2 regions of the Actinoplanes sp. 13 genome follow, and region 2 is predicted to be linked to the other one. Evidence: riboswitches for the same ligand, from Rfam matches in the RefSeq annotation. Region 2 holds a riboswitch; the other holds the start of a gene.
What was found. A riboswitch is a leader RNA that binds a small molecule or an ion and turns the genes downstream of it on or off. The one in region 2 is predicted to bind thiamine pyrophosphate.

Region 1 (14,439 bases), on a different contig from region 2:
CCTGCGTCCGCAGCGCGGCCAGCAGGTCGACCAGCTCCCGCCAGGTGCGGCGGTCCTGACCGAACGTGGGCTCGTCCAGCACCAGCAGCCGGGGGGCGGTGGCCAGCGCGGTCGCCACGCTCAGCCGGCGCGCCTCTCCGCCGGAGAGGGTGTACGGGTTGGCCTCGGCGAGCCGGCTCAGGCGCAGCCGGTCCAGCAGCTCGTCGACGATCCGCCGGACCTCCGCCGGGGACCGGCCGATCCGGCGCGGCCCGAGCGCCAGCTCGTCGGCGACCCGCCCGGTGACGAACTGGTGTTCCGGGTTCTGGAAGACCGACCCGATCCGCTGGGTCAGCGTGGTGGCCCGCCACCGGTGCGGCGGTCGCCGGTCACCGAACCCCTCGATCCGCCCGGAGGTGGGCGCGATCAGTCCGCCGAGCAGCAGCGCCAGGGTCGACTTGCCGGCGCCGTTGGGCCCGGTGACGGCCAGCACCTCGCCCGCCGCGGCACAGACCGAGACGGGGGCCAGACGACCGGCCACGGTGACGTGCTCCGCGCGTACCAAAGGAGGGTTTGCCTGGTTCGGCGCCGCCTTGACCGGCGAGGTGCGGAAACCGGGCACCCAGACGCCCTCGTCCGCCAGCTTGTCGCCGAAGGCGGCGAAGATCACGTCGGGTGCGCCGTCGGCGCGCACCCCACCACCCGGCTCCAGCACGACCACGCGGTCGACCAGCGGCAGGGCCTCCGCCACCCGGTGCTCGACGATGATCAGCGTGGTCTCCGGCCCGGTGGCCCGGCCGACCGCCTCGCGAATCAGCTCGGCGCCCTGCGGATCGAGATTGGCGGTGGGCTCGTCCAGCAGCAGCAGGCCGGGCCGCAGGGCGAGGACGCCGGCGAGTGCGAGACGCTGCGCCTCGCCGCCGGAGAGCGCGGCGGTGAGCCGGTTGATCGGGTACGCGAAGCCGACGCGATCCAGCACGTCGGAGACCCGTGGCCAGATGTCCTTGGCGGGTACACCCCGGTTCTCCAGGCCGAACGCGACGTCGTCCCCGCTGCGGGCCATCACCAGCTGGGTCTGCGGATCCTGGAAGACGATGCCCACCGGCGACTGTGCTGTTACCGGCGCCTGGTCCTCCGGACGGCGCGGAGGACCCGCTGAAACCCGGGAGGCCTTCCGTGGCTCCAGTCCATCGATCTCGATCGTGCCCTCGGCCTCGCCGGAGTCCTCGGGCAGCAGACCGGCCAGCGCGGCGAGCAGCGTGCTCTTGCCGGCCCCGGAGGGACCGAGCAGCAGCACCCGCTCGCCGTGCCGGATGTCCAGGTCCAGCCCGCGGACCGCCCAGGCGCGGCGCCCGGCGTGCCGCCACCCGAAGCCGCGGAGCCGCACCTCGCTCATGTCAGATCAGTTCCCGTTCCCGGCCCGCTCCGAACCGGTCCAGCACCCCGGTCGGCGCCAGCGCCCGGACCAGCGCCCAGCTGCCGAGACCGGCCAGGATCGTGCCGCTGATCACGGTGATCAGCGCGTAGGGGACGCGGTAGGACCAGAGGTCGGTCTCCGAGTTCCACGCGAAGAAGTCGAAGATCGCGGCGCTCACACCGGTCATCGCGCCGGCCAGCAGGGCGGCCGGCAGACGGTACGACCGGTAGCGCAGCGCCGCGAAGACGAGCTCCGCGCCGAGGCCCTGCACCAGCCCCTGCGGGATGACGGTGAGGCCCCACGCGTTGCCGAGCAGCGCGGAGACGATCGCCGCCACCAGCTCGGTGTAGAGCGAGGCGCCCGGCTTGCGGATGATCAGGCCGGCGAGGACGGCCGGCATCAGCCAGATCCCGTAGAGCAGGGCCTGCGCCGGCGGGAAGAAGGCGAAGGCGCTCTCGGTGACCGCCCAGACCGTGTTCCAGGCCCAGAAGATCACGCCGAACGCCACGGCGATCACCGAGGCGATCACGATGTCCATCGTTCGCCAGCGGTTGGTGGTGCTGTCTTTCATGACGCCTCCCAGCGGGTACCGGGAGGAGACGCACGCCGCGGCACCGGGCGGCGATGCCCGGGCACGACGCGGCTGGAGTGGACCGAACTTCCTGCGCTGGCATTACCCAGATCAGGTACGAGGGTCTGCGGGTTCACCCGCACTCTCAGCGCTGTGCGCTCCCCTGTCGGATCGAAGTTTCACCCGTCCCCGGCCTCGAACCGCGCACGGCGCGGATCTCCGTCGGAGGCGGACTACCTTCGGTGGATGTGCTTCGATGACGCTAACACCAGGTAACGGCCGGGAACAGGGAGGGAGCGATCACATGGAGGTCAAGGCTCGGGGGCTGACGTTCGACGTGTACGCGGGCGGGCCCGAGGACGGCGAGCCGGTGCTCCTGCTGCACGGTTTCCCACAGGACCACCGGGAGTTCGACCTGCTGGCGCCGCGCCTGCACGCCGCTGGTCTGCGCACCTACGCCATGGACCAGCGCGGCTACACGGCGGGCGCCCGGCCCGACGAAGTGTCCGCCTATCGGCTGGACGAGATGGTGGCCGACGCCCTCGCGGTGCTCGACGACCTCGGCGTGGAGAAGGCGCACGTGGTCGGCCACGACTGGGGCGCGCACATCGGCTGGCTGCTGGCCGCCCGCCACCCGGACCGGCTCCGCACGCTCACCGCGATCTCGGTGCCGCACCCCCGCGCTCTGATGCTGGCCCTGCGGGTGCGCCCGTCGCAGCGCGCCCGGTTCGCGTACTTCAAGGTCTTCCAGTCCGGCGCCGCGGAACGGCTGCTGCTCGGCCGGAACGCCACCGTGCTGCGCTGGATGCTGCGCCCGCTGCACCACGCCGAGCAGTACGTCGAGGCGATGCGGGAGCCGGGCCGGCTCACCGGCGGGCTGAACTGGTACCGGGCCTTCTCCCTGGACCAGGTGGCCGGGGTGGGCGTGGTGAAGGTGCCGACCACCTACGTGTGGAGCGACCGGGACGGTGTGGTCGGACTGACCGCCGCCCTCCGGACCGCCGACTGGGTGGAGGCCGACTATCAGCTGGTGGCCATGAAGGGTGTCAGCCACTGGGTGCCTGAACAGGCGCCGCGCGAGCTGGCGGACGCCGTGCTGGCACGGATCGGCGTTTGATGATGAGCCGGATCGGGAAGGCTGCGCGACATGGCGGTCGACACCCACACTCCCCGAGAACATTCACCCCAAGAGCCATCGCGTCACTCCGGTGGCGAGACCGAGAAGCAGCGCTGGGACCGGAACTTCGCTGACCTGCTGCAGGAGCTGCGGGTCGCGCAGACCGGCGTGCAGATCCTCTTCGCGTTCCTGCTGACCCTTCCGTTCAGCAGCGGCTTCCCGCAGGCCACGAACTTCCAGAAGGACACCTACATCGTGGCGCTGATCAGTGCGGCGTTCGCCACCGCGCTGATCATCTCGCCGGTCGCGTTCCACCGCGCGCTGTTCCGGCAGGGCCGCAAGCCCGAGCTGGTGCGGTACGCGCACAAGGTGGCGTCCGCCGGGCTGGCGTTCATGCTCGTCTCGATGGTCAGCAGCGTCCTGCTGATCACCGATTACGTGCTGGACTGGAAGTGGGCGATCGCGTTGACCGTGGCCACCGCCATCTGGTTCCTGGCGTACTGGGTGGCGCTGCCGTTCGCCCACCGCAACTGGGGTGAGGACGAGGACGAGAACGACGACGTCAGCGACGGCGCCGCAGACCGAGCTGCCTGAGCTCCAGTTCGGCCAGCGCGTTCACCGCGCCGGTGTCGCCGGCCCGCCAGCTCTGCGCGATGTCCGGGCCGAGCCGCGCCAGCTCGTTGAGCGGCCGGCCGGCCAACGCACGCAGCGCCAGCAGGTCCCGGCCGGCCGGATCGTCGCGGACGGCGGCGGCGACACCGGCCCGGCGCATCCAGCGCAGCCGTGCCGGGAGCCATCCGAAGAGCACCAGCGCCACCGGGACGGAGATCGCCACCAGCGGCAGGATCAGTGCCAGCTGATCGACGAACTGCTGCTGTTCCCGGCCGGCGTCGGCGATGGCGCGGGCGGCGTCGGCGGCGCCGGTGAACGGCGCGGTCAGCTCGTCACCGACGATCGGCACCCGGCCCACCTTGCTGCCGGCGTCGGCCAGGTTGTCGGCGATGCCGCTGCCGGCGCCCTCCAGCTTCTGGCCGGGCACGGCCAGCTTCTGCACCAGGTCGTTGATCCACAGTGCGACCCGGATCCACAGATAGATCCAGAGCACGACCAGGACGTCGGTGAGGAGCTGGCGGATCACGGTGGGCAGCCGGTCGGCGTAGAGCTTCACCCCGGAAGGGTCGCACTCACCGTTTCGCGGCGCACTCCGGGCACGTCCCGAAGATCTCCATCGTGTGCGAGACGTCGACGAAGCCGTGCTGACCGGCCACCTTGTCCGCCCAGGACTCCACCGCCGGGCCGGCCACCTCGACGGTCCGGCCGCAGGACCGGCACACCAGGTGATGGTGGTGCCCCTGGCTGCACCGGCGGTACAGGTGCTCGCCGCCGGGCGGGCGCATCACGTCGATCTCACCGGCGTCGGCGAGTCCCTGCAACGTCCGGTACACCGTGGTCAGCCCGACCTGCTCGCCCCGCTCCCGCAGCATCGCGTGCAGGTCCTGCGCGCTGTGGAAGCCCTCGGTCTCGGCGAGGACGGCGCTGACCGCGCTGCGCTGCTTGGTGTTGCGGGGCGCGGCGTCCGAGTTGACTGGCGGGTTCACTGTCGGCTCTCCCTGGCGTGGCTCACGGCGTCGGTGACGATGTGCGCGACGTGTTCGTCCACCAGGGAGTATGCGATCTCCCGGCCGCGCCGCACCCCGCGCACCACACCGGCGCCGCGCAGGACCCGCAGGTGCTGCGAGACGAGCGGCTGCGGGGCGCCCAGTTTCTCCACCAGATCGTGCACACATCGCTCACCCGTGCCGAGCTCGACCACGATGGCGACGCGAATGGGGGCGGAGAGGGCGCGCAGCAGCGCGCCGGCTGATTCGTACGCTTCGTACCCGGTGGTCGTCATGGTTGTCCCACCGTTTTTAGCACGACGTCCGGTGGCTCCGCCGTCACCGGCGGGCGGGAGTGCCGGCGCAGCGCCCGCCGGATCATGCCGCCGATCGTGGTGCCGAGGAAGGCCACCAGTGCCATCAGCACCGTGGTGGCGCCGGGCGCGGTGTCCGCCTCGGCCGAGACCAGCACCCCGGCCGCGGCCGAGCCCAGCCCGATCAGCATGGCCACCGCCATGGTGCTGCGGAAGCCGCGGGTGACCTGCTGAGCGGCGGCGACCGGGACCACCATCAGCGCGGAGACCAGCAGGAGGCCGACGGTGCGCATGGCGATCGTCACGGTCACCGCGGTGGTCACCGCGAGCAGGATGTTGAGCGTGCGCACCGGCAGGCCGCTGACCCGGGCATACTCCTCGTCGTTGCAGAGCGCGAACAACGCCGGCCGCAGCAGCAGCATGGCCGCCAGCACGGCCACCGCGAGCCCGCCGATCACCGCGATGTCCTGCGGCGACGTGGTGATCAACGACCCGAACAGGTACTGCATCAGGTTCGAGTTGCCTTTGTCGTCGGAGAGCCCGACCAGCACCACGCCGCCCGCGATGCCGCCGTAGAACAGCAGCGCCAGCGCCAGGTCGCCGGAGGTGCGCCCGCGCTCGCGGATCAGCTCCACACCGACCGCCCCGATCGTGGCGACCACCACCGCGGTGAGCACCGGGGAGTTGTTCGTCAGCAGGCCGACCCCGACACCGGTCAGCGCGACGTGCCCGATCCCGTCCCCGATCAGCGACAGGCGGCGCTGCACCAGGTAGATACCGAGGGCGGGCGCGGTGAGACCGATGATCAACGCGCCGGCCAGGGCGCGGAGCATGAAGGGGTACGCGAGAAGCTCCATCAGTACGTTCTGGTCCCCTCGGTCGGCGCCCACTCGCAGATGCCGGCCGCCACCTCGTCGGCGTGCGGGTGCACGTGGTCGTGATCCGGCTCGGCGTGGTGGCCGGCCGGTTCCGGGGACGGCCCCTCGTAGGCGATCCGGCCGTCGTGCACCACGACGGCCCGCCCGATCAGCGGCCGCAGCGGGCCCAGCTCGTGCAGCACCAGCAGGATCGTGCCGCCGGCCGTGGCGAACCGGGTCAGCGCCGCGGCGAACGCCTCCTGGCTCGCCGCGTCCACGCCGGCGTTCGGCTCGTCCAGCACCAGCAGGTCGGGCCGGCCGGCCAGCGCGCGGGCGATCAGGGTGCGCTGCTGCTGACCCCCGGAGAGGGTGGCCACCGGGTCGTCGATGCGGTCCAGCAGGCCGACGTCGGTCAGCGCGTCACGGACCGCCGTCTTGTCCGCCGCGCCGGGCAGCTGGAAGATCCCGCGCCGGGCCAGGCGCCCGGACGCGACCACCTCGCCGACCGTGGCGGGCACCCCGCTGCCGGCGCCGAGGCGCTGCGGCACATAGCCGATCCGGGCCCACTGCCGGAACCGGCGCTGCGGCGTGCCGAACAACTCGATCTCGCCGCGCCGCAGCGGCACCAGGCCGAGGATGGTCCGGATCAGCGTGGACTTGCCGGAGCCGTTGGCGCCGAGCACCGCGACCACGTCGCCGGGAGGCAGGCTGAGCGAGACGTCCCGGAGGATCTCCCGCCCGTCGTAACCGGCCGCGGCGTTCCGGACGTCGACCACGCTGTCAGTCATGCTGGGCCTCCTTGGCCATGCCCTCCTGGCCCTCGCGTGCGGCGTCGCGGGGAAGGTGCGGCCGGGTGCCGCTCGGTGCAGTCGGTCATGACGAACACTCCAGGGCGCTGGTGAGCGTGGCCAGGTTGGTCCGCATCACCGAAAAGTAGTCCAGGTTCTCGTCGGTCAGCCCCTCCAGGGGGTCGAGCACCGCGGTCTCGGCGCCGACCTCGCGGGCGATGGTCTCGGCGACCTTCGGGCTGACCAGGGTCTCGAAGAAGATCGTGGTGGCGCCCAGCTCCTTGGCCTCGGCGGCGACCGCGGCCAGGCGCTGCGGCGACGGCTCGGCCTCCGGGTCGATGCCGGTGATGCCGATCTGGTCCAGGTCGTACCGGTCGGCCAGGTAGTGGAACGCGGTGTGGCTGGTCACGATCTCGCGGTGCGCGCAGGTCTTGAGCCCCTGGGTGAACTCGCCGTCCAGCGCGGTCAGCTCGGTGCGCAGCGCGGCTGCTCGGGCGGTGTAGTCCGCCGCGTGGTCCGGGTCGGCCTTGCCGAGCCGCTCGGCGAGCTTGTCCGCGATGGTGGCCAGCCGGGTCGGGTCCAGCCAGACGTGCGGGTCGGTGCCGCCGCTCTCCTCGGCGTGCGCCTCCGCCTCCTCGCCGGCGTGCTCCTCGGCGTGGGCGTCGGCCTCGGCGGCAGTCAGCATCGGCACCGCCGAGGCGGCGTCGAAGCCGCGCTCGCCGCCGTTCTGCTTCACGGCCTCGTCCACCGCGGGCTGGAAACCGCCGAGATAGACCACCAGGCCGGCGTCGGTGACCTGGCCCACCTGACTCGCGCTCAGCTCGACGTCGTGCGGTTCGGCGCCGGCCTTGGTGAGGTTGGTGACGCTGACGGCGTCGCCGCCGACCCGCTCGCTGACGAACTGGAGCGGGTAGAAGGCGGAGACGACGGAGAGCTTGCCGTCGTCGCTCGACGTCCCTCCGCAGCCGGTCAGGGCGACCAGAAGGACCAGGGCGGGGAGCAGGCGGCGCATCATGCCAGCAACTGTCGTCGATAATGACAATGATTGTCAAAAGCGCATGGATTTCCTCCGGCTCTCACAGCGCTTTGGACACCACCGCGACGACCAGAAGGCTGAGCAGCACCAGCCGAACGACCCGGGTCGGCGGCGTCTGCACCGGCCAGGTGGTGAACGTGAGGGCGCCCAGGCCGGCCGCGAGCGCGGCCAGCAGCAGCGCCCCGATGATCCCGGGCAGGAAGAGGCCGGCCAGGAAGAGAGCCAGAGCGCCGAGGAAGGCCGCCGTGGGGCTGACCCTGGACAGGCGGCGCAGCAGGTTGTCGGACGGTGTCACTGGCGGCTCCTCCTGGCGTGCGTACGCTTGTCACATGCTGGTGCTCAACCGCTTCCACGTCCCGCCGGACACGCAGGACGGCTTCGTCTCCCAGGCGCACGCCGCGCTCACCGCGCTGGCGGGCTGCCGGGGTTACCGGTCCGGCCGGCTCGCCCGCGCCCTGGAGGACACCGCCGCCTGGACCCTGGTCACCGAGTGGGAGTCCGTCGGAGCCTACCGGCGCGCCCTCGGCGCGTACGAGGTGAAGGTGAACGCCACCCCGCTGCTGGCAGTGTCGCTCGACGAGCCGTCGGCGTTCGAGACCCTCGCCGAGGCCGCGCCCGGCGAGTCCGTGGTGATCACCGGCAGCGACCGGGCAGCCGAGCCGTGGCGCTGAGAACTAGGCTGGGGACATGAGTACGGCGCCCTATTCACCGCCGCCCTTCCCGGGGCAGTTCCCGCCGCCCCCGCCGGGCGGTGCGGCGCCGCCGCCCCCGCCGGGCCCGGGTGTCCACCCACCGTTCCCGGCGCCGCCGGTCGAGGGCAAGGGCCGCCGCATCGGGGTGGGTCTCGGCATCGGCGCCGGTGTGCTGCTGCTGGTCTGCGGTGGCGGCGCCGCCGCGCTGTTCGGCCTCGGCTCGGCCGCTGACGACGCCATCAACGAGCAGGCCACCGTGGTCGTCGAGCGATACATGGAGTCGGTTCAGGACCGCGACTTCGCCGAGGCGTACGAGCAGTTGTGCCGCGACGCCCAAGCCGACGAGAGTCAGGCGGAGTACACCGCACGGATGTCCGCCGAAGAGCCGCTCCGGTCGTACGATGTGGGTGATCTCGATCTGGTGAATTTCAACGTGCCGGTCGACGTGACCTACTCCGACGGCGACGTGGACCGCCTCCGGGCCCGCATCGCGCAGAACACCACAACAGGCGCGTTCGAGGTGTGCGACGTCGAGGAGTAACCTCGCTTTTCGTCCTGTCCGCACTCATTTCCCCGCCGACACCCAGCCGGCGTAGGAGGAAATAGCACATGCCTGCCGACCGTATCGACGCCGTCGTCAGCCTGGCCAAGCGCCGAGGCTTCGTCTTCCCCTCCAGCGAGATCTACGGAGGCACCCGCTCGGCCTGGGACTACGGTCCGCTCGGCGTGGAGCTGAAGGAGAACGTCCGCCGGCAGTGGTGGCGGACCATGGTCCAGCAGCGTGACGACATCGTCGGACTGGACTCCGCGGTGATCCTGGCCCGCGACGTCTGGGCCGCCTCCGGCCACCTCGACGCGTTCGTCGACCCGCTGACCGAGTGCCAGTCCTGCCACAAGCGCTTCCGGGCCGACCACCTCGAGGAGGCGTGGGAGGCCAAGCACGGCAAGCTCCCGTCCTCGCTCCAGGAGCTGAACTGCCCGAACTGCGGCAACAAGGGCACCTTCACCGAGCCGAAGATGTTCAACGGCCTGATGAAGACCTACCTCGGCCCCACCGAGAGCCAGGAGGGCCTGCACTACCTGCGGCCCGAGACGGCGCAGGGCATCTTCGTCAACTACAACAACGTGGCCACCGCGGCCCGCAAGAAGCCGCCGTTCGGCATCGCCCAGATCGGCAAGAGCTTCCGCAACGAGATCACCCCGGGCAACTTCATCTTCCGGACGCGTGAGTTCGAGCAGATGGAGATGGAATTCTTCGTCGAGCCCGGCAGCGACGAGAAGTGGCACGAGTACTGGCTGCAGGAACGCTGGAACTGGTACCGCGACCTGGGCCTGTCCGAGAGCAACCTGCGCTTCTTCGAGCACCCCAAGGAGAAGCTCTCGCACTACTCGAAGCGGACCGTCGACATCGAGTACCGCTTCCAGTTCGGCGGCACCGACTTCGCCGAACTCGAGGGCATCGCCAACCGCACCGACTTCGACCTGTCCACGCACTCCAAGCACTCCGGTGTCGACCTCTCCTACTTCGACCAGGAGAAGGGCGAGCGCTGGGTGCCGTACGTGATCGAGCCGGCGGCCGGACTCACCCGCGCGGTGCTGGCCTTCCTGCTCGAGGCGTACGACGAGGACGAGGCGCCGAACACCAAGGGCGGCGTCGACAAGCGCACGGTCATGCGGTTCGACCCGCGGCTCGCGCCGGTCAAGGTCGCCGTCCTGCCGCTGTCCCGCAACCCGGAACTGTCGCCGAAGGCCCGCGAGCTGGCGGCCAACCTGCGCAAGCGCTGGATCGTCGAGTTCGACGACTCGCAGGCGATCGGCCGGCGGTACCGCCGGCAGGACGAGATCGGCACGCCGTTCTGCGTCACGGTGGACTTCGACACGCTCACCGACAACGCGGTGACCGTGCGGGACCGCGACACCATGAAGCAGGAGCGGGTGTCGCTCGACCAGATCGAGGACTACCTGATCAAGCGCCTGCCCGGCTGCTGAGCCGGTCGACGCCGGGCGCCTGCGAGGGCGCCCCGGCGTCGGCTGTGCTTGGTGCCGGCCGCGTCCGAGGTTGGCTGCGGTCAGAACTCGAACCCGCCGGGGCGGCCGTTGCGGTCGGCGATCAGCCCGGCCAGGATCGCGAGGGCGATCTCCGGGCCGGTCCGGCTGCCGATGTTGAGCCCCACCGGCCGGCGCACCCGCGCGATCTCCTCCTCCGGCACGCCCAGCTCCCGCAGCGCCGCCGGGTGCGGACCCTCGTGCCGCGGGTTGCCGACGATGCCGATCCACCGGGCCGGCAGCGCCAGGGCCTCCTTCAGGATCAGCCCGATCTCGCTGCGGTGATGGTCGGTCAGCACCACATCGGTGTGCTCGTCCAGCGCCGCCGCCGAGAGGTCGCTGACGAAGGTGTCACCGTGCGGCCGCGGCGTCCCGGCCAGGCGCGTCGGATCCGGCTCCACCAGCACAGTCTTGAAGCCGAGGTCGAGGCCGAACCGCAGCAGCGCCTCGGACACCGGGGACTCGAAGACGGCCACCAGCCGCCGCGGACTCAACTCCTCACCCATCCCGCCGACTTTGCCAGACATCCACCCGCCCCGCCTCCCGCAGCCCGGGCCGGCAGCGGGACATGATCCTCGGCCGTTTTTCGTGCGTGGTTGCCAGCCGGGTGGGCCCGCGATTCGGAGGCAGGTGGGGTGGCGTGTCACCCTGGAACGCGTGACCGCACCACTCATGCTCGGCGACCACGCCGTCAATCCACCCGTAGTGCTCGCGCCGATGGCGGGCATCACCAACGTGGCGTTCCGGCGGCTCTGCCGGGAACAGGGCGGCGGCGTCTACGTCTGCGAGATGATCACCACGCGGGCGCTGGTGGAGCGGATCCCGAAGACGCTCAAGATGATCGCGTTCGCCGAGGACGAGGGCTTCCGCAGCCTGCAGCTCTACGGGGTGGACCCGGACGTGACGGCGGCCGCGGTCCGGATGATCGGCGAGGACGACCTGGCCGATCACATCGATCTGAACTTCGGCTGCCCGGTGCCGAAGGTGACGCGGCGTGGCGGCGGGTCGGCACTGCCGTGGCGCCGGAGGCTCTTCGGGCGCATCGTCACGCAGGCGGTGGAGGCGGCCCGGCCCTACGGGATCCCGGTCACGGTGAAGATGCGCAAGGGCATCGACGACGATCATCTGACGTACGTGGAGGCGGGTCTCGCCGCGCAGGAAGCCGGTGTGGCGGCGGTGGCCCTGCACGCCCGGACCGCCGAGCAGCGTTACTCCGGCAAGGCCGACTGGGACGCGATCGCCACTCTCAAGCAGGCGCTGGACGTGCCGGTCCTCGGCAACGGCGACATCTGGGAGGGCTCCGACGCGCTGCGCATGGTCGAGCACACCGGGTGCGACGGCGTGGTGGTCGGGCGCGGGTGTCTGGGCCGGCCGTGGCTCTTCGCCGACCTGGAGGCCGCCTTCACCCGGGGCGCCGGCTACCGGCCGGTGCTGCCCACCCTCGGCGAGGTCGCGAAGATCATCTCTCGGCATGCGCAGCTGCTGGTCGAGGCGCTGGAGGACGAGAAGCACGGCTGCGCGGACTTCCGCAAGCACGTCGCCTGGTACCTCAAGGGTTTCCCGGTCGGCGGCGACCTGCGCCGCAGCCTGGCGATGATCTCCTCGCTGGCCGAGCTGGACGATCTGCTCGCCAAGCTGGACCCGGCGGTGCCGTTCCCGGCCGACGCGCTGGGTCAGCCGCGCGGCCGGGTCAACGCTCCCGGCAAGGTGTCGTTGCCGCACGGCTGGCTGGACAGCCGGGACGACGACACCGTCCCGGAGGGCGCCGAGACCGACGAGTCCGGCGGCTGATCCCGCCAGGCGAGCGCCGGGCAGGATGGCGGCATGCGCCGACACGTCGGAGGGATCCCGGTCCGGTCGGCGGTGCTGCTCGTCCAGGGTCTTCGGGCGGCCGCCGCCGTCGTGCCGTTCGCCGTGTCCGCAGCGCCCGCCTGGGCGCTTTCGGTCGAGCCGGTGGTGCTGGCCCTAGCGGCAGCGATCGGCGCGGCAGCCGGTGCGGTGGCCCGGCGGGCGGCGGTGCGGCACATTCCGGTCACCTGGCCCGGTGGTGAGCTCGCGATCCGCTATCGGCTGGCGAGCGGGCCGCCGGACTGGGCCGGGCACGCCCGGCTGGCCGGCCGGGTCGCCCGGCGCGATCCGATCCGGGCCGAACAGGTGCTGCGGGCGGCGCTGGCGGAGGGCAGCCCGCAGGCGTACCCGGCGCTGGCCGCCCTGCTGCGACGACACGGCCGTGCGGCGGAGCTCGACGCGGTCCGGGCACGGCTCGGTGAGACCGCGGACGAGCGGCAACTGGAGGAACTCGTCGCGCTCCTGGAGGTGCAGCGGGGACCGGACGCGGTCGCGTTCCAGGCGGCGCTGCTGGGGCGTTTCGCCGGGACGCCGCGCCGGACCGAGCATTTCGTCGCGCTGCTGGCCGAGGCGGGACGCTATGACGAGGCGATGGCGGCGCACCGGCGGACGACACACGACCGCGGCGACCAGCCGCCGCTGTTCGTGATCCATCAGGTGCGGGCGGCGCGGGCTCTCGCCGCCGGCGGTCGTCGCGAGGACGCCGAGGAGGTGCTCCGCGATGTGGGCCGGAGCCCGGAGTCAGAGCTCGACGGCCAGCCGGGGCAGAGGCGGAGGGCGGTCGGCGGCGGATCATCCGACGTAGCCGGTGGGACGCTGCCGGACAGCTCGCCGAGGCCGAATTCGATCATCGGTTCCTGGGACGACAGCGGGAGCGGTGGCAGCGACAGCGGTGGCGGCGGTGGCGGCGGTGGCAGCGGTGGCGGCCCGGACTGGTGAAGCTACGCACACAGGGTTCAGCGGCGGGCCAGCAACGCTGTGCCCAGAAGCGGCACGACCGCGATCGCGTAAAGGACCGGCAGCGACAGAGGCAGCGCGAACGCGGCGTACAACACGACCGCCCCCACCTCGGCGGCGAACCCGCTGATCGACAGGACGGTGGACCGAGCCGGGCCCGTGATCGTCTCCTGGAGGCGGGTCTCGGCGTGCACCATCGCGAACTGGAGCAGGCCGAAGGCCGCGGACACCGCGATCATGCCGGCCACGTGCGGCGTGAGCGCGCCACCGGCCAGCAGCGCGGCCGCGAGGGTGAGGGCCACCGCGAGCGGGCGCGGCGAGGTGGGCGGCAGGCGACCGGCGAGGGTGCTGCCGGCGGCCATGGCCAGGGCGGTCGGAGCGAACAGCAGGGGTACGGCGAAAGTCGGCGCACCCATCTCCCGGGCGAGCAGGGGCAGATATTCGTCGAGAGCGCTGAACCCGGGCACCGCGGCGGCGACCAGCACCGCCCGCGCGACCCGCCGGCTGCCCGCGACCTCGCGCAGCCCGGACCGCAGCACGGCCAGGTAACCGAGGTCCGCCGTGGGTTCCCCGGGATCGGCTTCGCCGGTCGTACCGCGCAGGGGTTTCTCGTCGAGACGCAGCGCGAGCAGGCCGCCCAGGGTGACCGTCGCGACGCTGACCAGGCCGACCAGCAGATAGCCGCCGGCGAGATAGGCCGGCGTGGCCAGCAGGGTGGCCGCGAGCATCGCGAGCAGCCCGGTCGTCCCGGACCGGCCGATCAGGCGCGCGTAAGCCGCCGGATCGCCGCCGAGCCGGTCGAAGACCAGCGCCTCCAGGGTGCCGGAGGCGAACGCGCCGCCCAGCCCCCACAGCACGAAGCCCAGCACGAAACCGGTGTAGGACGGCCAGATCAGCCAGGAAGCGAAGCCGGCCGCGGTGACCGCCTGGCCGAGCGCGTAGAGGCGCTTGCGTGACCAGACGTCAGCCAGCGCGCCGGCCGGGATCTCGCAGGCGAACGCGACCACCGACCAGATCGCGAACAGCGACGAGATCTCGCCGGTGGTGAGCCCGGTGTCCGCGAAGAGCAGCGCGTAGACCGGGTAGAGGAGCACGCCCTCTTCACAGGCGCGCACCGCGTGGAGCAGCTGAGGTCAGCGTCGAGGAGGGTGCATTCCTTGATTGTGCCCCGCCGGTCAAGGCAATTCGGCCTCGTCGGCGGCGGCCCGGCCGGAGTCCC
Region 2 (14,439 bases):
TCGCGGGGTGTCCACCATCCCGTCTGACTGAGAGTTAAGGCAAACCGTGAAGGTCAAGCCGAGCGTCAAGCGGATCTGCAACAACTGCCGGGTCATCCGGCGGCACGGCCGGGTCATGGTCATCTGCAGCACCGACCCGCGCCACAAGCAGCGCCAGGGCTGATAAAGCCTCGACGCAGGATCCGTACCACCAGCACAAGCTCGTTCCGGCTGCGGTGATCATCCGAGGAGTAACTACCCGGGTGGCACGCGGCCACACCCCCGGTCGGAGGCCGGGGCCCGCCCGGGCAGGCGGGACGGAACGGGCACAGACCTCCGTGAGACACCTGAGGAGTACGCCCACTTATGGCAAGACTCGTCGGCGTGGATCTTCCCCGCGAGAAGCGGATGGAGATCGCGCTCACTTACGTTTTCGGCATCGGTCGCACTCGTGCCGTCGAGGCACTGACTGCTACCGCGATTGACCTGAACAAGCGCGCCAAGGACCTCACGGACGAGGAGCTGGTCCAGCTCCGCGACTACATCGAGGCCAACTTCAAGGTTGAGGGCGACCTGCGCCGCGAGGTCGCCGCTGATATTCGCCGCAAGGTCGAGATCGGCTGCTACGCCGGCATCCGCCACCGCAAGGGCCTGCCCGTGCGTGGACAGCGGACCCGTACCAACGCTCGTACCCGCAAGGGTCCGAAGCGGACGGTCGCCGGTAAGAAGAAGCCCGGTCGGAAGTAATAGGAGCGCACTGACTAATGCCACCGAAGGCACGCGCAGGGGCCGCTGTAAAGAAGGTCCGGCGCAAGGAACGCAAGAACGTCGCCCACGGGCAGGCGCACATCAAGAGCACCTTCAACAACACCATCGTGTCGATCACCGACCCGACCGGTGCTGTCATCTCCTGGGCCTCCTCCGGCCAGGTCGGTTTCAAGGGCTCCCGCAAGTCGACCCCGTTCGCCGCGCAGCTCGCTGCCGAGGCGGCCGCCCGTCGTGCCATGGAGCACGGCATGCGCAAGGTCGATGTGTTCGTGAAGGGTCCGGGCTCCGGCCGGGAGACCGCCATCCGTTCGCTGCAGGCCGCCGGCCTCGAGGTCGGGCAGATTTCCGACGTCACGCCGCAGCCGCACAACGGTTGCCGTCCGCCGAAGCGCCGCCGGGTCTGAGGGAGATATAGACATGGCTCGTTACACTGGTGCGGACTGCAAGCGCTGCCGCCGCGAGAAGATGAAGTTGTTCCTGAAGGGCAGCAAGTGCGACGGGCCGAAGTGCCCGTTCGAGTCGCGTCCCTTCCCGCCCGGCCAGCACGGCCGTGGTCGGACCAAGGAGACCGAGTACCTGCTCCAGCACCGCGAGAAGCAGAAGGCCCGCCGCGTTTACGGCGTGCTCGAGAAGCAGTTCCGCGGTTACTACGAGGAGGCTGTCACCAAGCCCGGCAAGACCGGTGAGGTGCTGCTGCAGATCCTCGAGACCCGTCTCGACAACGTGGTCTACCGGGCCGGCTACGCCGCGTCCCGTGACGCCGCCCGGCAGCTGGTCAAGCACGGCCACTTCCTGGTCAACGGCGTCAAGGTCGACATCCCGTCGTACCGGGTGAAGGAGCACGACATCGTCTCGCTCCGCGAGAAGTCGAAGGAGATGACCCCCTTCGTCGTCGCGCAGGCTCAGGCCGGATCCCGGCCGGTGCCGGCATGGCTCGAGCCGATCCCGGCCGAGATGAAGATCCTCGTTCACTCGCTCCCGGCCCGCGCCGTCATCGACACGCAGGTCCAGGAACAGCTGATCGTCGAGCTCTACTCGAAGTAATGCCTTACCCGGCGCCGGTTCACCGGCGCCGGGTAATCCCGACGGCCATCAAATAGCGGTTGGCCTGACAGAAAGAAGAACAGCGTGCTCATCAGCCAGCGGCCGACCCTCTCGGAGGAGTCGCTCAGCGAGACCCGGTCCCGGTTCACCATCGAGCCTCTGGAGCCGGGCTTCGGCTACACCCTCGGTAACTCCCTTCGCCGCACGCTGCTGTCGTCCATCCCGGGCGCGGCGGTCACCAGCATCAAGATCGACGGCGTGCTGCACGAGTTCACCACGATCCCCGGTGTCAAGGAGGACGTGGTCGAGCTGGTCATGAACGTCAAGGAACTGACCGTCAGCTCCGAGCACGACGAGCCGGTCAGCATGTACCTGCGCAAGCAGGGCCCGGGCGACGTGACCGCCGGTGACATCCAGCCCCCGGCCGGTGTCTCGGTGCACAACCCCGACCTGAAGCTGGCGACGCTGAACAGCAAGGGCCGGCTCGACATGGAGCTGACCGTCGAGCGTGGACGTGGTTATGTCACGGCCGCGCAGAACAAGAGCGCCGGCGCCGAGATCGGCCGGATCCCGGTCGACTCGATCTACTCGCCGGTTCTCAAGGTCACCTACCGCGTCGAGGCGACCCGTGTCGAGCAGCGCACCGACTTCGACCGCCTGATCATCGACGTCGAGTCGAAGGCGTCGATCTCGCCGCGCACCGCGCTGGCGTCGGCCGGCTCCACGCTGGTCGAGCTCTTCGGGCTCTGCCGGGAGCTGGACGAGACCGCCGAGGGCATCGACATCGGCCCGTCGCCGCAGGACGCGCAGCTGGCTGCCGACCTGGCCCTGCCGATCGAGGAGCTGGACCTCACCGTCCGGTCGTACAACTGCCTCAAGCGTGAGGGCATCAACAGCGTCGGTGAGCTGATCGGGCGTACCGAGGCCGACCTTCTCGACATCCGGAACTTCGGTCAGAAGTCGATCGACGAGGTCAAGATGAAGCTCGCCGGAATGGGCCTGGGGCTGAAGGACAGCGCGCCGTCCTTCGACCCGGCGCACGTCGTGGACTCGTTCGGCGACGTGGATTACGACACCGACGACTACCGCGAGACCGAGCAGCTGTAAGCCCCGGCTGCCGCGCCATAACACTGCCTGCCTGAGGCGGCTCCGCCGCACTGCAAGAGACTTCACAAGGAGCAGGAATGCCCACGCCCACCAAGGGTGCCCGCCTCGGCGGCAGCCCGGCACACGAGAAGCTCATCCTGGCCAACCTGGCCACCGAGCTCTTCCGGCACGGGAAGATCAAGACCACCGAGTCGAAGGCCAAGCGGCTGCGCCCGCTGGCTGAGCAGCTCGTCACGAAGGCCAAGCGCGGTGACCTGCACGCCCGGCGTCGCGTCCTGACCGTCGTGAAGGACAAGGACGTCGTGTACGCCCTGTTCGAGCAGATCGCTCCGCGGTACACCAACCGCCCCGGCGGCTACACCCGGATCACCAAGATCGGCCCGCGCAAGGGTGACGCCGCTCCGATGGCGATCATCGAGCTGGTCGAGGAGCTCCAGGTCGCGGCCACCACCGGCCCGTCGAAGGAGGCCCGCAAGGCCGCCGCGCAGCAGGCCAAGGTCGAGGCGCTGGCGCCCGAGGACGAGGCGCCCACGAGCGCTTCCACCAAGGCCGCCGACACCGACACCGACGCCGACCAGGACGCCGAGGCTCCGGTCAACGCGTCCGGCGACAAGGGTGCCGAGGGCCCGGGCGACCAGGCCGAGGGCGACGACACCGACGCCAAGGCCTGATCCGCACCACGTGCAAAGACCCGGCGCCCACTCTGGGTGCCGGGTCTTTCGCTGTTCAGAACCCATCTCTGGTACGGGGGGACGCGCTCCGAAATGACGGAATCGATCCGGCTTCGACTCGACGTGTCGTACGACGGGGCCGACTTCTCCGGCTGGGCGGCGCAACCCGCACGCCGTACCGTCGCCGGGGTCCTCACCGAGGCCCTGGGCCGCCTGGCCGGCGCCGACACGCCGCTCGGCCTGACCGTGGCCGGCCGCACCGACGCCGGGGTGCACGCCACCGGCCAGGTCTGCCACATCGATCTGCCCGCCGAGCGGTACGCGGAACTCGAGGGGTCACTGCTGCGCCGGCTGGCCGCGCTGATGCCGCCGGACGCCCGGGTGCGCGCCGTCACGCCCGTCCCCGCCGACTTCGACGCCCGCTTCTCCGCCACCTTCCGCCGGTACGAGTACCGCGTCTCGGACGACCCGTGGGGCCCCGAGCCGCTGCGCCGGCACGACACGCTCGGCTGGATGCGCCGGCTCGACCTGGACCGGCTGAACGCGGCCGCGGCCGGGCTGGTGGGCGAGCACGACTTCGCCGCGTTCTGCAAGCGCAAGGAGCACGCCACCACGATCCGGGCGATCACCCGGCTGGACTGGCGCCGCGACCCGGACCGGATCTGCGTGGCCACGGTGCAGGCGGACGCGTTCTGCCAGGCGATGGTTCGCAGCCTGGTGGGAGCGATGCTCACCGTCGGTGACGGGCGCCGGGAGCCGGAGTGGCCGGCCCGGTTGCTGACGCTGCGCGAACGCTCCAGCGAGGTGACGGTGGCGCCCGCGCACGGGCTCACGCTGGTGGCTGTCGGCTATCCCGCTGAGACCGACTACGCCGCCCGCGCCGAAGCCACCCGCCGCCTCCGCGCCTGAAACTCCCGCGGACGGGAGTTGCGTGGGGACTTGTGGTTTGCTCCGCACCCGAACTTCACACACTGCTTGGGGCCGCGTGGGGACTTCGGGTGCGATGCGCACCCAAACTTCACACGCTGGTGGTGGGGTCAGGAAGCGCGGCGGGTGAGGACAGCGTCGCTGAGGTGGGTGTCGAGCAGTTCCTCGTTGACGCGCTGCACCCCCGGGTCGTTCGCCGGGACCAGTTCGCCGTCCGGGCCGGTGATCACGCAATACATCAGGTAGTGGCCGCGAGCGCGCCAGCCGACCGGGGTGCCCAGACCGGTCTCCGCGCCGGCCAGGTCGGTGAAGCCGCCGTCACCGGACCGGACCAGGTCGTGCACCTGGGCGCCGAGCGCCGAGGCGGCCGCCGCATCGGCGAGGTTGAGGATTCCCGCGGTCACCCGGAAGTCGGCGTAGGGCACGTGCAGCGCGGCCCGGACCGCTTGTGAACACCCGTACCCCCGAAGAGCCGGCCGTAGGGCGCCGCTGACCGCTGTTTCGCAGTCGGCCCTGACGTCCGTACTGGTCAGGCGATAGGCCGCGGAGCCGGCAGGGAAGACCTCGGCCTCCGACAACGGCGCCGGATCGACCGCTCGGGAGGCCAGCGCCCGGTCGACGTCCGCAGCCGATCGGCCGGCGGCCGGCGCGCGCCGTTCGTCGGCGACGATGAGGACGCCCAGCATCACGAAGATGCCGAGCACGATCAGTGCGGCCAGGCCGTGGGTGAGCAGATGGGCGGCGTGTTGCGGATCTCGCCGGGCGTGCCGGATCGGCCGGGTGCGGGGCCCTGGGTGGTAGCGATGCTGACCGATGGGGCCCGGATGCCTCACCAGCAGGGCGAGGGCACCGGCCGGGGTGGCGCGGTGGGCGGAGCGCGTCGGGGTGGCGTACCGCATGCGCTCAAGCTAGGCGCGCACGCTGATCTATGAACGCACAGCGTGTCCGCCACCCCGCCGGGTGACCCGTCACCCGGCGGCGGGAGACTTGGCTGGTGAGTGCCGACCACTACTTCTCCGCCGAGCCCGAAGCGCCCATGCGGCGCAGCCGGATCGAGTTCAGTGTCGCCGGACGGGACTACCGGCTGGCGGTCGCGTCCGGGGTGTTCTCGGCCGGGCGCCTGGACCCCGGCACGGCCGTGCTGCTGCGCAAGGCCGGCCTGCCCGGCCCCGGCACCGGCGGCACGCTGCTGGACCTGGGCTGCGGTTACGGACCGATCGCCTGCGTGCTGGCGAGCGAGGCGCCGGCGGCGACCGTCTACGCGGTCGACGTGAACTCCCGGGCGCGGGAACTGACCGTGGAGAACGCCGCCTCGCTCGGCCTGGCCGGCCGGGTCCGGGTGGCCGCGCCCGACGAGGTGCCGGACGAGGTCCGGTTCGACCAGATCTGGAGCAACCCGCCCACCCACGTGGGCAAGGCCGAGCTGCACGCCCTGCTGGAGCGGTGGCTGCCGCGCCTGGCGCCGGGTGGCGTCGCGTGGCTGGTGATCAACCGCAACCTGGGTGGTGATTCGCTGCACACCTGGCTGGTCGGGAACGGCTGGACGGTCGAGCGTGTGGCCAGTCAGAAGGGCTTCCGGGTGCTGCGGGTCTCACTAAATTCGGCTGACTAGCACCGGCCTGCCGGGGAGGATGCCGGGCATGGGTTACGTGGATGTCGCCGGCGTCGGTTTCGTGCTCCCGGACGGCCGGGAGCTCTTCTCCGACGTGTCGTTCCGCGTCGGCGAGGGGGCCAAGGTCGCGCTCGTCGGACCGAACGGGGCCGGCAAGACCACGCTGATGCGGATGGTGGCCGGGGACATCCCGGCGCACGGCGGTGGCATCGCACGGTCCGGCGGGCTCGGCGTCATGCGGCAGTTCATCGGCATGATCGGCGACGACCGCACCCTGGAGGACATGGCGCTCTCGCTGGTGGCGCCCGCGCTCAGGGCGGCCGGCGAGCAGCTCCGGCGCACCGCCGCGGCTCTCGACGAGACCGAGAAGAGCCAGATCGCGTACGCCAACGCGCTCACCCACTGGGGTGAGGCCGGCGGATATGAGGCCGAGGTGCTGTTCGACACGGTGGCGGTGGCCATCCTCGGCAAGCCGTGGGACGAGGCGCGGCATCGCGTGGTGCGTACCCTCTCCGGCGGCGAGCAGAAGCGTTTCGCCCTGGATCTGCTGTTACGCGGCACCGACGAGGTGCTGCTGCTGGACGAACCGGACAACTTCCTGGACGTGCCGGCGAAGCGGTGGCTGGAGCAGCGACTGCGCGAGTCGCCGAAGTCGGTGCTCTACGTCTCGCACGACCGGGAGCTGCTGGCCGAGACCGCGGACCGGGTGGTGGCCGTCGAGGGCGGCGGCGCGTGGACGCATCCCGGCGGGTTCGCCTCCTGGCACGAAGCCCGGTCGAACCGGCACGAGCGGATGGAGGAGCTGCGGCGGCGCTGGGACGAGGAGCACGAGAAGCTCAAAGAGCTGGTCTTCACGTTGAAGAACAAGGCGGCGTATAACGACGGGCTCGCCTCGCGCTATCAGGCCGCGCAGACCCGGCTCCGCAAGTTCGAGGAGGCCGGCCCGCCGCCGCTGCCGCCGAAGGACCAGGCCGTGAAGATGAACCTGCGCGGCGGCCGCACCGGCAAACGGGCGGTCATGTGCGAGCAACTGGAGCTGGAGAACCTGACGTTCCCGTTCGACCTGGAGATCTGGTACGGCGACCGGGTGGCCGTGCTCGGCGCTAACGGCACCGGGAAGTCGCACTTCCTGCGGCTGCTCGCGGCCGGCGGCACCGAGCCCGACCTGGAGCACAAACCGGTCGACGGCGCGCCGCTCGCGCACGTGGCGCACGAGGGCCGGGCCCGGCTCGGCGCGCGGGTCCGCCCCGGCCACTTCTCGCAGACCCACGACCGGCCCGAGCTGCTGGAGAAGACCCTCGTCGAAATTCTCTGGCGGGGTGACGAGCACCGGTCCGGAATGGATCGTGCCGGGGCGATGAAGGCGCTGAACCGGTACGAACTGGCCGCACAGGGCGACCAGCGGTTCGGGACGCTCTCGGGTGGACAGCAGGCCCGCTTCCTGGTGCTGCTGCTGGAGTTGTCCGGTGCGACGGTGCTGCTGCTGGACGAGCCGACCGACAACCTGGACCTGGCCTCGGCGGAAGCGCTGGAAGAGGGCCTGAAGGCGTTCGACGGCACGGTGATCGCGGTCACGCACGACCGCTGGTTCACCCGGTCCTTCGATCGGTTCGTGCTGTTCAGAAGCGACGGTGAGGTCGTCGAGGTGCCAGAGCCGGTCTGGGACGTGCGCTAGTTTTCTCGTCACCGACGGGTTATGGTCCCGTTACAACCAACCCCACGGGAGCCCGGGCAACGGGCTGAGAGGGGGGCTGACGCCGCCCCCGACCGTCGAACCTGATCCGGGTAATGCCGGCGCAGGGAGGAGTGCGTCATGCGCATGGTGTTTCCTCGCATCCACGTCATCACCGACTCGCTCGACGTCGTCCGCGGGGTGGCCGGTCTGCCGGACGTGGCGGTCCAGATCCGGGTCAAGAGCAACGACGCGACGGCGTACGCGCTGACCGTCGCGGCGGTGTCGGTCTGCCGGCCGGCCGGGACCATGGTGCTGGTCAACGATCGGATCGGGGTGGCGCTCGCCGCGGCAGCGGACGGCGTGCACGTGGGCGCCGACGATCTGCCGGTCGAGGCCGCTCGCCGGGTGGTCGGTTCGGCAGCCGTGGTCGGCGCCACCTGTCGTGACCCCGCAGCGGCCCGCGCGGCGGTCGCGGCCGGCGCCAGCTATCTCGGGGTCGGGCCGGCGTTCGCCACCTCCACCAAGGACGGGCTGCCACCACCGCTCGGGCCGGCCGCGATCGCGGCCGTCGCCGAGGCGGTTCCGGGCACGCCGGTCCTGGCGATCGGCGGCATCACCGCGGAACGGGTGCCGCTGCTCGCGGTGCACGGCGTCGCGGCGGTCGCCGCCTTCGCCGAGGATCCGAAGGGAGCGGTCGCGGAGTTCCTGGCGGTCCTGCCATGAGCGGGCGCGGGCTGCGCGGTCCTGCCGCGAGCGGGCATGGGCTGCGCGTCTCGGTCGTCGGGGGCGGCATCATCGGGCTCGCCGTCGCCGCCGAACTGCTCGACGGCGGGGCCGACGTCACGGTGCACGACCCGTCGCCGCAGGGCGCCGACGGGGCCTGGCACGTCGCGGCCGGGATGCTGGCGCCGGGCGGCGAGTCCACTTTCGAATATCCGCACCTCACCCGGCTGCTCGACGCCTCGAACGCGTTGTGGCCGGACTATGCGGCCGCGCTGGGGGACGTCGGCTACGACGACGCCGGAACGCTCGGGGTGGCGCTGACCGCGGACGACGTGGCCGAGGCGGTGCGGGAGTGGAAGCACCAGAAGCTGAGCCCGCTGACCGGATCGCAGCTGCGTGACCTCGAACCGGCGCTGTCGCCACGGATCAGGGCCGGGGTGTTCGCGCCGACCGAGCGGCAGGTGGACCCGCGCAAGGTGGTCGCGGCACTGCGGAAGCGGCTGACCGGCCGGATCCAGCCGCGACGGATCGCCACGGTGTCCGAACTGGATTGCGAGGCCGATGTGGTCGTCGTGGCGGCCGGGTGCGGAACCGCCGCCCTGACCGGACTGCCGGTCCGCCCGGTCAAGGGACAGATGGTCCGCCTCCGTGGCGAGCCCGGCGTGCTCCGGCACGTGATCGACGGCGCCGCCGACGGGCGGCACGTCTATCTGGTGCCGCGCGCCGACGGCGAGATCGTGATCGGCGCCACCCAGGAGGAGCGCACCGATCGGACGGTCACCGCCGGTGGCGTCCACGACCTGCTGCGGGCGGCCCTCGACCTGGTGCCGGGACTCGCCGAACACGAGATCACCGAGGTGACCGCCGGCCACCGGCCCGGCACCCCGGACAACGCACCGCTGCTGGGACACCTCGACGACACCCGCCGGACGGTGGTGGCCGCGGGCCATCACCGCAACGGCGTCCTGCTCGCGCCGATCACGGCGCGGCTCATCGCCGGCCTGGTGCTCACCGGGACGGCTGATCCCCTGCTGGAACCCTTCGGACCCGGGAGATTCGGATGCGCCTGACGATCAACGGACGGCCGGACAGCCGGCCCGGCACGTGCTCGGTCGCGGCCCTGGTCGCCGAGATCACCGAGGCGACCCGCGGCGTGGCGGTCGCGGTCAACGGAACGGTGGTGCCGCGCTCGGCGTGGGCCTCCGTCGACCTGGCCGACGGCGACAAGATCGAGGTTCTGACCGCGGCGCAGGGTGGCTGACATGGGCACGTTTCTTCCGGAGAACGGGCTGATCCTCGGCACCGGCGGCGCGAACAGCCTCGCCGCGCTGGAGGAGGCCATCCGGGCGTCGGAGACCACCCTGGTCACGGTCGCACTGCGCCGGGTCGAGGCCGCGGGACCGGGCCTGCTGCCGATGCTGGACCGGCTCGGCGTGCGGATCCTGCCGAACACGGCAGGTTGCTACACGGCCGGCGACGCGGTGAAGACCGCGCAGATGGCCCGGGAGGCGTTCGAGACCGACCTGATCAAACTCGAGGTGATCGGCGACGAGCGGACCCTGCTGCCGGACGGCGTCGAGCTGCTGCGGGCGGCGGAGATGCTGGTCCTCGACGGGTTCACGGTCCTGCCGTACACCAGCGACGATCCCATCCTGGCCCGTCGCCTGGCCGACGCGGGCTGTGCCGCGGTGATGCCGGCGGGCTCGCCGATCGGCTCCGGCCTGGGCATCTCCAACCCGCACCACATCGAGCTGATCCGGCAGAACGTCGACGTGCCGGTGGTGCTCGACGCCGGCATCGGCACCGCCTCGGACGCCGCGCTCGCGATGGAACTCGGCTGCGACGCGGTGCTCATCGCCAGCGCGATCACCCGCGCGGACGACCCGGCGGCGATGGCGACGGCGATGCGGCACGCGGTCGCGGCCGGCCGGCTGGCCCGGTCGGCGGGGCGCATCCCACGGCGCTTCCACGCCGTCGCGTCCACTCCGGACGAAGGGATCCCGGTGTGGTGACGCCCGGCGGGCTCGTCGTGCTCACCGACCGGCGGTCCGCTGCCGGGCCGTTGATCGAGGTGGTCCGGGCGGCGGTCCGCGGCGGCGCCGCCTGGGTCGTTCTCCGGGAACGCGATCTTGCGTACGACCTGCGCACCGCTCTCGCCCGGCGCCTCCGTGACGTGCTGCCGGCCGATCGGTTGATCGTGGCCGGACCGGATCCGCTCGGCGGCTCTGCCGTGCATCTCGCCGGGGCCGATCCGCTGCCGCCGGAGGTCCCGCTGGTGGGGCGGTCGTGGCACGGCAGCGAGGAGCTGTCCGAAGTGGATTACGTGACCGTGTCGCCGGTCTATGCGACCGAGTCCAAACCGGGGTACGGGCCGGCGCTCGGGGCGGCGGGGGCCGCCGAGCTGCGCGCGCCCGTGCCCTGGCTCGCACTCGGTGGCATCGGGTCGGCGGCGCGGGCCGCGGAGTGCGCCGCCGCGGGGGCGGCCGGGATCGCGGTGATGGGAGCGGTGATGCGGTCGCCCGACCCGGAGCGCACCGCCCGTGAGCTGGCCTCAGCCTTCCGATCCGCCGCGCCTTCCCGCCCTGCGCCGGCGGGCTTTAAAAGTAGTTCCCGGGCGGCCGAGGCAGACCTGGGCGGCTCCCCGGCTGGTGTCGGACGGGGTGGGACAGCCGTGCAGACCGATCGGGGGAGACGGGAGTTGTGATGACGCCTCGAGTGGTGTTGACGATCGCGGGCTCGGACTCCGGCGGCGGTGCCGGGATCCAGGCGGATCTGAAGACGTTCGCGGCGCTGGGCGCGTACGGGACGTCGGTGCTCACGGCGATCACGGCGCAGAACACGCTGGGCGTCACGGCCATCCACCCGGTGCCGGCGGAGACTGTGGCGGCGCAGCTGGACGCGGTCCTCACGGACCTGCCGGTGGCGGCCGTCAAGGTCGGGATGATCTCGGATCCGGCGGTGGCGAAGGTGATCGCCTCCCGGGCCGCGGAACTGCCGAACCTGGTCGTCGACCCGGTGCTGGTGGCCACGGCGGGGAGCCGGTTGGGAGAAGCGTCGGTGGTGGGAGTGCTTTGCGCGTACCCCTGCGTGCTGACCCCGAACCGGCACGAAGCCGGCGCCCTCCTCGGCCGGGTGATCGAGACGGCCGAGGAGATGGTGTCGGCGGCAGCCGAGCTCGCGGCGCTCGGGCCGCGGGCGGTCGTGGTGACCGGCAGCGAGCTGGCGCTGGACGTGCTGCATTTCGAGGGGGAGACCGTGCTGCTGCCCGGCGATCCGGTGGCGACGGTGAACAACCACGGGTCGGGGTGCACGTTCTCGTCGGCGATCGCGGTGCGGCTCGCCGAGGGTGATTCCGTGCCGGCCGCGGTCCGGGCCGCGAAGTCCTATGTCCGCCGCGGACTCGTCGGTGGCAGCGCCTGGCGATTGGGCGCGGGCCCCGGTCCGCTGGACCACTTCGGCTGGTCCGTCTAACAGGCTCCGGCAGGCGTTGTCGTAATCCTTTGCTGCCGTCTTGTGCCGGTTTCGTCACTATCTGGGGAGGTATGTCCATGCGACGCAAGGTCTACGTCGAAGGAACCCGTCCGGACATCCGGGTGCCGTTCACCGAAGTGGTGCTGACCGGCGACAACCCGCCGGTGCGGCTCTACGACACGTCCGGGCCGGGCAGCGACCCGTCAGCCGGGCTGCCGCCGCTGCGCAAACCGTGGCGGACCGGGCGCACCCAACTGGCGTCCGCCCGCGCCGGCATCGTCACGCCCGAGATGGAGTTCGCCGCGACCCGCGAGGGGGTGTCGCCCGACCTGGTGCGCGACGAGATCGCGGCGGGCCGGGCGGTGCTGCCGGCCAACGTCAACCACCCGGAGTCAGAACCGATGATCATCGGGTCGAAGTTCCTGGTGAAGGTCAACGCGAACATCGGCACGTCGGCGGTCACCTCGTCGGTCGAGGAAGAGGTCGAAAAGCTGACCTGGGCGACGCGCTGGGGCGCCGACACCGTGATGGATCTGTCGACCGGGCCGCGGATCCACGAGACGCGGGAGGCGATCGTACGGAACTCGCCGGTGCCGATCGGAACCGTGCCGATCTATCAGGCGCTGGAAAAGGTCAACGGCGACCCGCTGCGCCTCACCTGGGAGATCTTCCGGGAAACCGTGATCGAACAGGCCGAGCAGGGCGTCGACTACATGACGATCCACGCGGGGGTGCTGCTCGCCTACGTGCCGATGGCCGCCGAACGGGTCACCGGAATCGTGTCGCGCGGCGGGTCGATCATGGCGGCGTGGTGCCTCGCCGAACACCGGGAGAACTTCCTCTACACACACTTCCGCGAGCTGTGCGAGATCTTCCGGGAGTACGACATCACGTTCTCCCTCGGTGACGGGCTGCGGCCCGGATCGATCGCGGACGCCAACGACGAGGCGCAGTTCGCGGAACTGCGCACGCTCGGCGAACTGACACACATCGCCTGGGAGTACGACGTGCAGGTGATGGTCGAAGGGCCCGGCCACGTGCCCATGCACAAGATCAAGGAAAACGTGGATCTGCAGGTCGAGCTGTGCGGGGGAGCGCCGTTCTACACGCTCGGGCCGCTGGCCACCGACATCGCGCCCGCCTACGACCACATCACGTCGGCCATCGGCGCGGCGATGATCGGATGGTTCGGGACGGCGATGCTGTGTTACGTCACCCCCAAGGAACACCTGGGGCTCCCCAACAAGGACGACGTCAAAGCGGGAATGATCGCCTACAAGATCGCGGCGCATGCGGCGGACCTGGCGAAGGGGCATCCGGGAGCTCAGGAATGGGACGACGCGCTGTCCCGGGCGCGATTCGACTTCCGCTGGGAGGACCAGTTCGAACTGGCGCTGGACCCCGGAACGGCCCGCGCCTACCACGATGAGACGCTGCCTGCGGCGCCCGCCAAAACGGCGCACTTCTGCTCCATGTGCGGGCCGAAGTTCTGCTCCATGAAGATCAGCCACGAGCTGCGGGCGGCGGGGATGAAAGCCAAGTCGTCGGAGTTCGTGGATGCGGGCGGGCGGGTCTACCTGCCGGTGACGCCCGCGTCGTAGGCCCGGGTTCTAACGGGTGGGCGGGCGCTTGGACGGCGGCAGGAAGTCGAAGATGGCGGGATGCTTGCTGTCGTCGTCCGGGTGGTGCTCGCCGGTGGGGGCGATCTGCTCGTTGCGGGCGGCCAGGTCCTCCACCGCTTCCCGTTCTGTTTCCGCGGGGGTCGCCGTTTCGGCGGGGGTCGCCGTTTCGGCGGGGGTCGCCTTGCGGGGGGACGGCTTGCGGCGGGGGGCACGCTTCTTCGGCTCGGGTGGAAGGCCTGCGGATTGTGGCGGAGTGTCGGCTTCCGGGGTGGCTGAGGGCGGGGCAGGTTTCTGTTTCGGGCGGCGGGCTCGTTTCGCGGGGGCGGCTTTGGTGGCCGTCTTTGCCTCCGGTATCTGAAGGTCCGGTGTTATCGGCTCGGCCTTTTGCAGATCGGCGGCCTCGCTATCCGCTTCTTGTTTCTCAGCGGCTTCCGGGGGCTTCTCCGGGCTTTCCTGTGCCTGCGGGGCTTTCTGTGCCTGCGGGGCTTTCTGTGCCTGCGGGGCTTCCTGTGCCTGGCTTTCCTTTGCCTGCTGGGCTTCCTGTGCTTGCTGGGCTTCCTGTGCCTGGGCTTCCTGTGCCTGCGGAACGGGGAGCTCCGGGGCGGCGGGCAAGGCGGCTGCGGAAACCGGAGCGGAGACGGGGGCGGAACGGCGTACCGGGGAAGTAGGTTCGGTCCGAGCTGTTTCCGCTGTGATCGGCTCCGGTGCGGGTGGTGTGATCCGATAGCGATAGGTGATGCCGTCGTCCCGGACCACGAAGTCGTCGGCGCCGTCGGGACGGGTCCAGGTCAGGATCATCTGGCCGTAGCGTTCGGCCAGCTTCACCAGGGCCGGGAACGT

Region 1: it holds a riboswitch for thiamine pyrophosphate, as region 2 does, so the genes downstream of both, AC0NH5_RS29725 (ECF transporter S component) here and AC0NH5_RS31430 (thiamine phosphate synthase) in region 2, are expected to answer to the same signal.

What each region holds. Positions count from the first base shown of each region.
Region 1 is NZ_JBVYOQ010000019.1:78,822-93,260, forward strand. It holds gene AC0NH5_RS29720 (ABC transporter ATP-binding protein) at 1-1,375, opposite strand, end outside; gene AC0NH5_RS29725 (ECF transporter S component) at 1,377-1,967, opposite strand; TPP riboswitch at 2,038-2,142, opposite strand; gene AC0NH5_RS29730 (alpha/beta fold hydrolase) at 2,272-3,084, shown strand; gene AC0NH5_RS29735 (DUF6328 family protein) at 3,115-3,678, shown strand; gene AC0NH5_RS29740 (hypothetical protein) at 3,647-4,252, opposite strand; gene AC0NH5_RS29745 (Fur family transcriptional regulator) at 4,269-4,682, opposite strand; gene AC0NH5_RS29750 (ArsR/SmtB family transcription factor) at 4,679-4,978, opposite strand; gene AC0NH5_RS29755 (metal ABC transporter permease) at 4,975-5,853, opposite strand; gene AC0NH5_RS29760 (metal ABC transporter ATP-binding protein) at 5,853-6,641, opposite strand; gene AC0NH5_RS29765 (metal ABC transporter substrate-binding protein) at 6,727-7,656, opposite strand; gene AC0NH5_RS29770 (DUF6703 family protein) at 7,718-7,972, opposite strand; gene AC0NH5_RS29775 (antibiotic biosynthesis monooxygenase family protein) at 8,007-8,348, shown strand; gene AC0NH5_RS29780 (hypothetical protein) at 8,365-8,910, shown strand; gene AC0NH5_RS29785 (glycine--tRNA ligase) at 8,979-10,358, shown strand; gene AC0NH5_RS29790 (XdhC family protein) at 10,439-10,942, opposite strand; gene dusB (tRNA dihydrouridine synthase DusB) at 11,088-12,206, shown strand; gene AC0NH5_RS29800 (class-II aminoacyl-tRNA synthetase family protein) at 12,240-13,202, shown strand; gene AC0NH5_RS29805 (MFS transporter) at 13,220-14,314, opposite strand; gene AC0NH5_RS29810 (DUF2786 domain-containing protein) at 14,396-14,439, opposite strand, start outside.
Region 2 is NZ_JBVYOQ010000021.1:98,484-112,922, reverse strand. It holds gene rpmJ (50S ribosomal protein L36) at 47-163, shown strand; gene rpsM (30S ribosomal protein S13) at 346-726, shown strand; gene rpsK (30S ribosomal protein S11) at 744-1,151, shown strand; gene rpsD (30S ribosomal protein S4) at 1,165-1,791, shown strand; gene AC0NH5_RS31460 (DNA-directed RNA polymerase subunit alpha) at 1,876-2,898, shown strand; gene rplQ (50S ribosomal protein L17) at 2,976-3,569, shown strand; gene truA (tRNA pseudouridine(38-40) synthase TruA) at 3,663-4,478, shown strand; gene AC0NH5_RS31445 (hypothetical protein) at 4,607-5,395, opposite strand; gene AC0NH5_RS31440 (class I SAM-dependent methyltransferase) at 5,491-6,108, shown strand; gene AC0NH5_RS31435 (ABC-F family ATP-binding cassette domain-containing protein) at 6,137-7,783, shown strand; TPP riboswitch at 7,818-7,928, shown strand; gene AC0NH5_RS31430 (thiamine phosphate synthase) at 7,922-8,506, shown strand; gene thiO (glycine oxidase ThiO) at 8,503-9,576, shown strand; gene thiS (sulfur carrier protein ThiS) at 9,567-9,767, shown strand; gene AC0NH5_RS31415 (thiazole synthase) at 9,769-10,518, shown strand; partial or broken gene AC0NH5_RS31410 (thiamine phosphate synthase) at 10,512-11,066, shown strand; gene thiD (bifunctional hydroxymethylpyrimidine kinase/phosphomethylpyrimidine kinase) at 11,210-11,977, shown strand; gene thiC (phosphomethylpyrimidine synthase ThiC) at 12,049-13,578, shown strand; gene AC0NH5_RS31395 (DUF5305 family protein) at 13,588-14,439, opposite strand, start outside.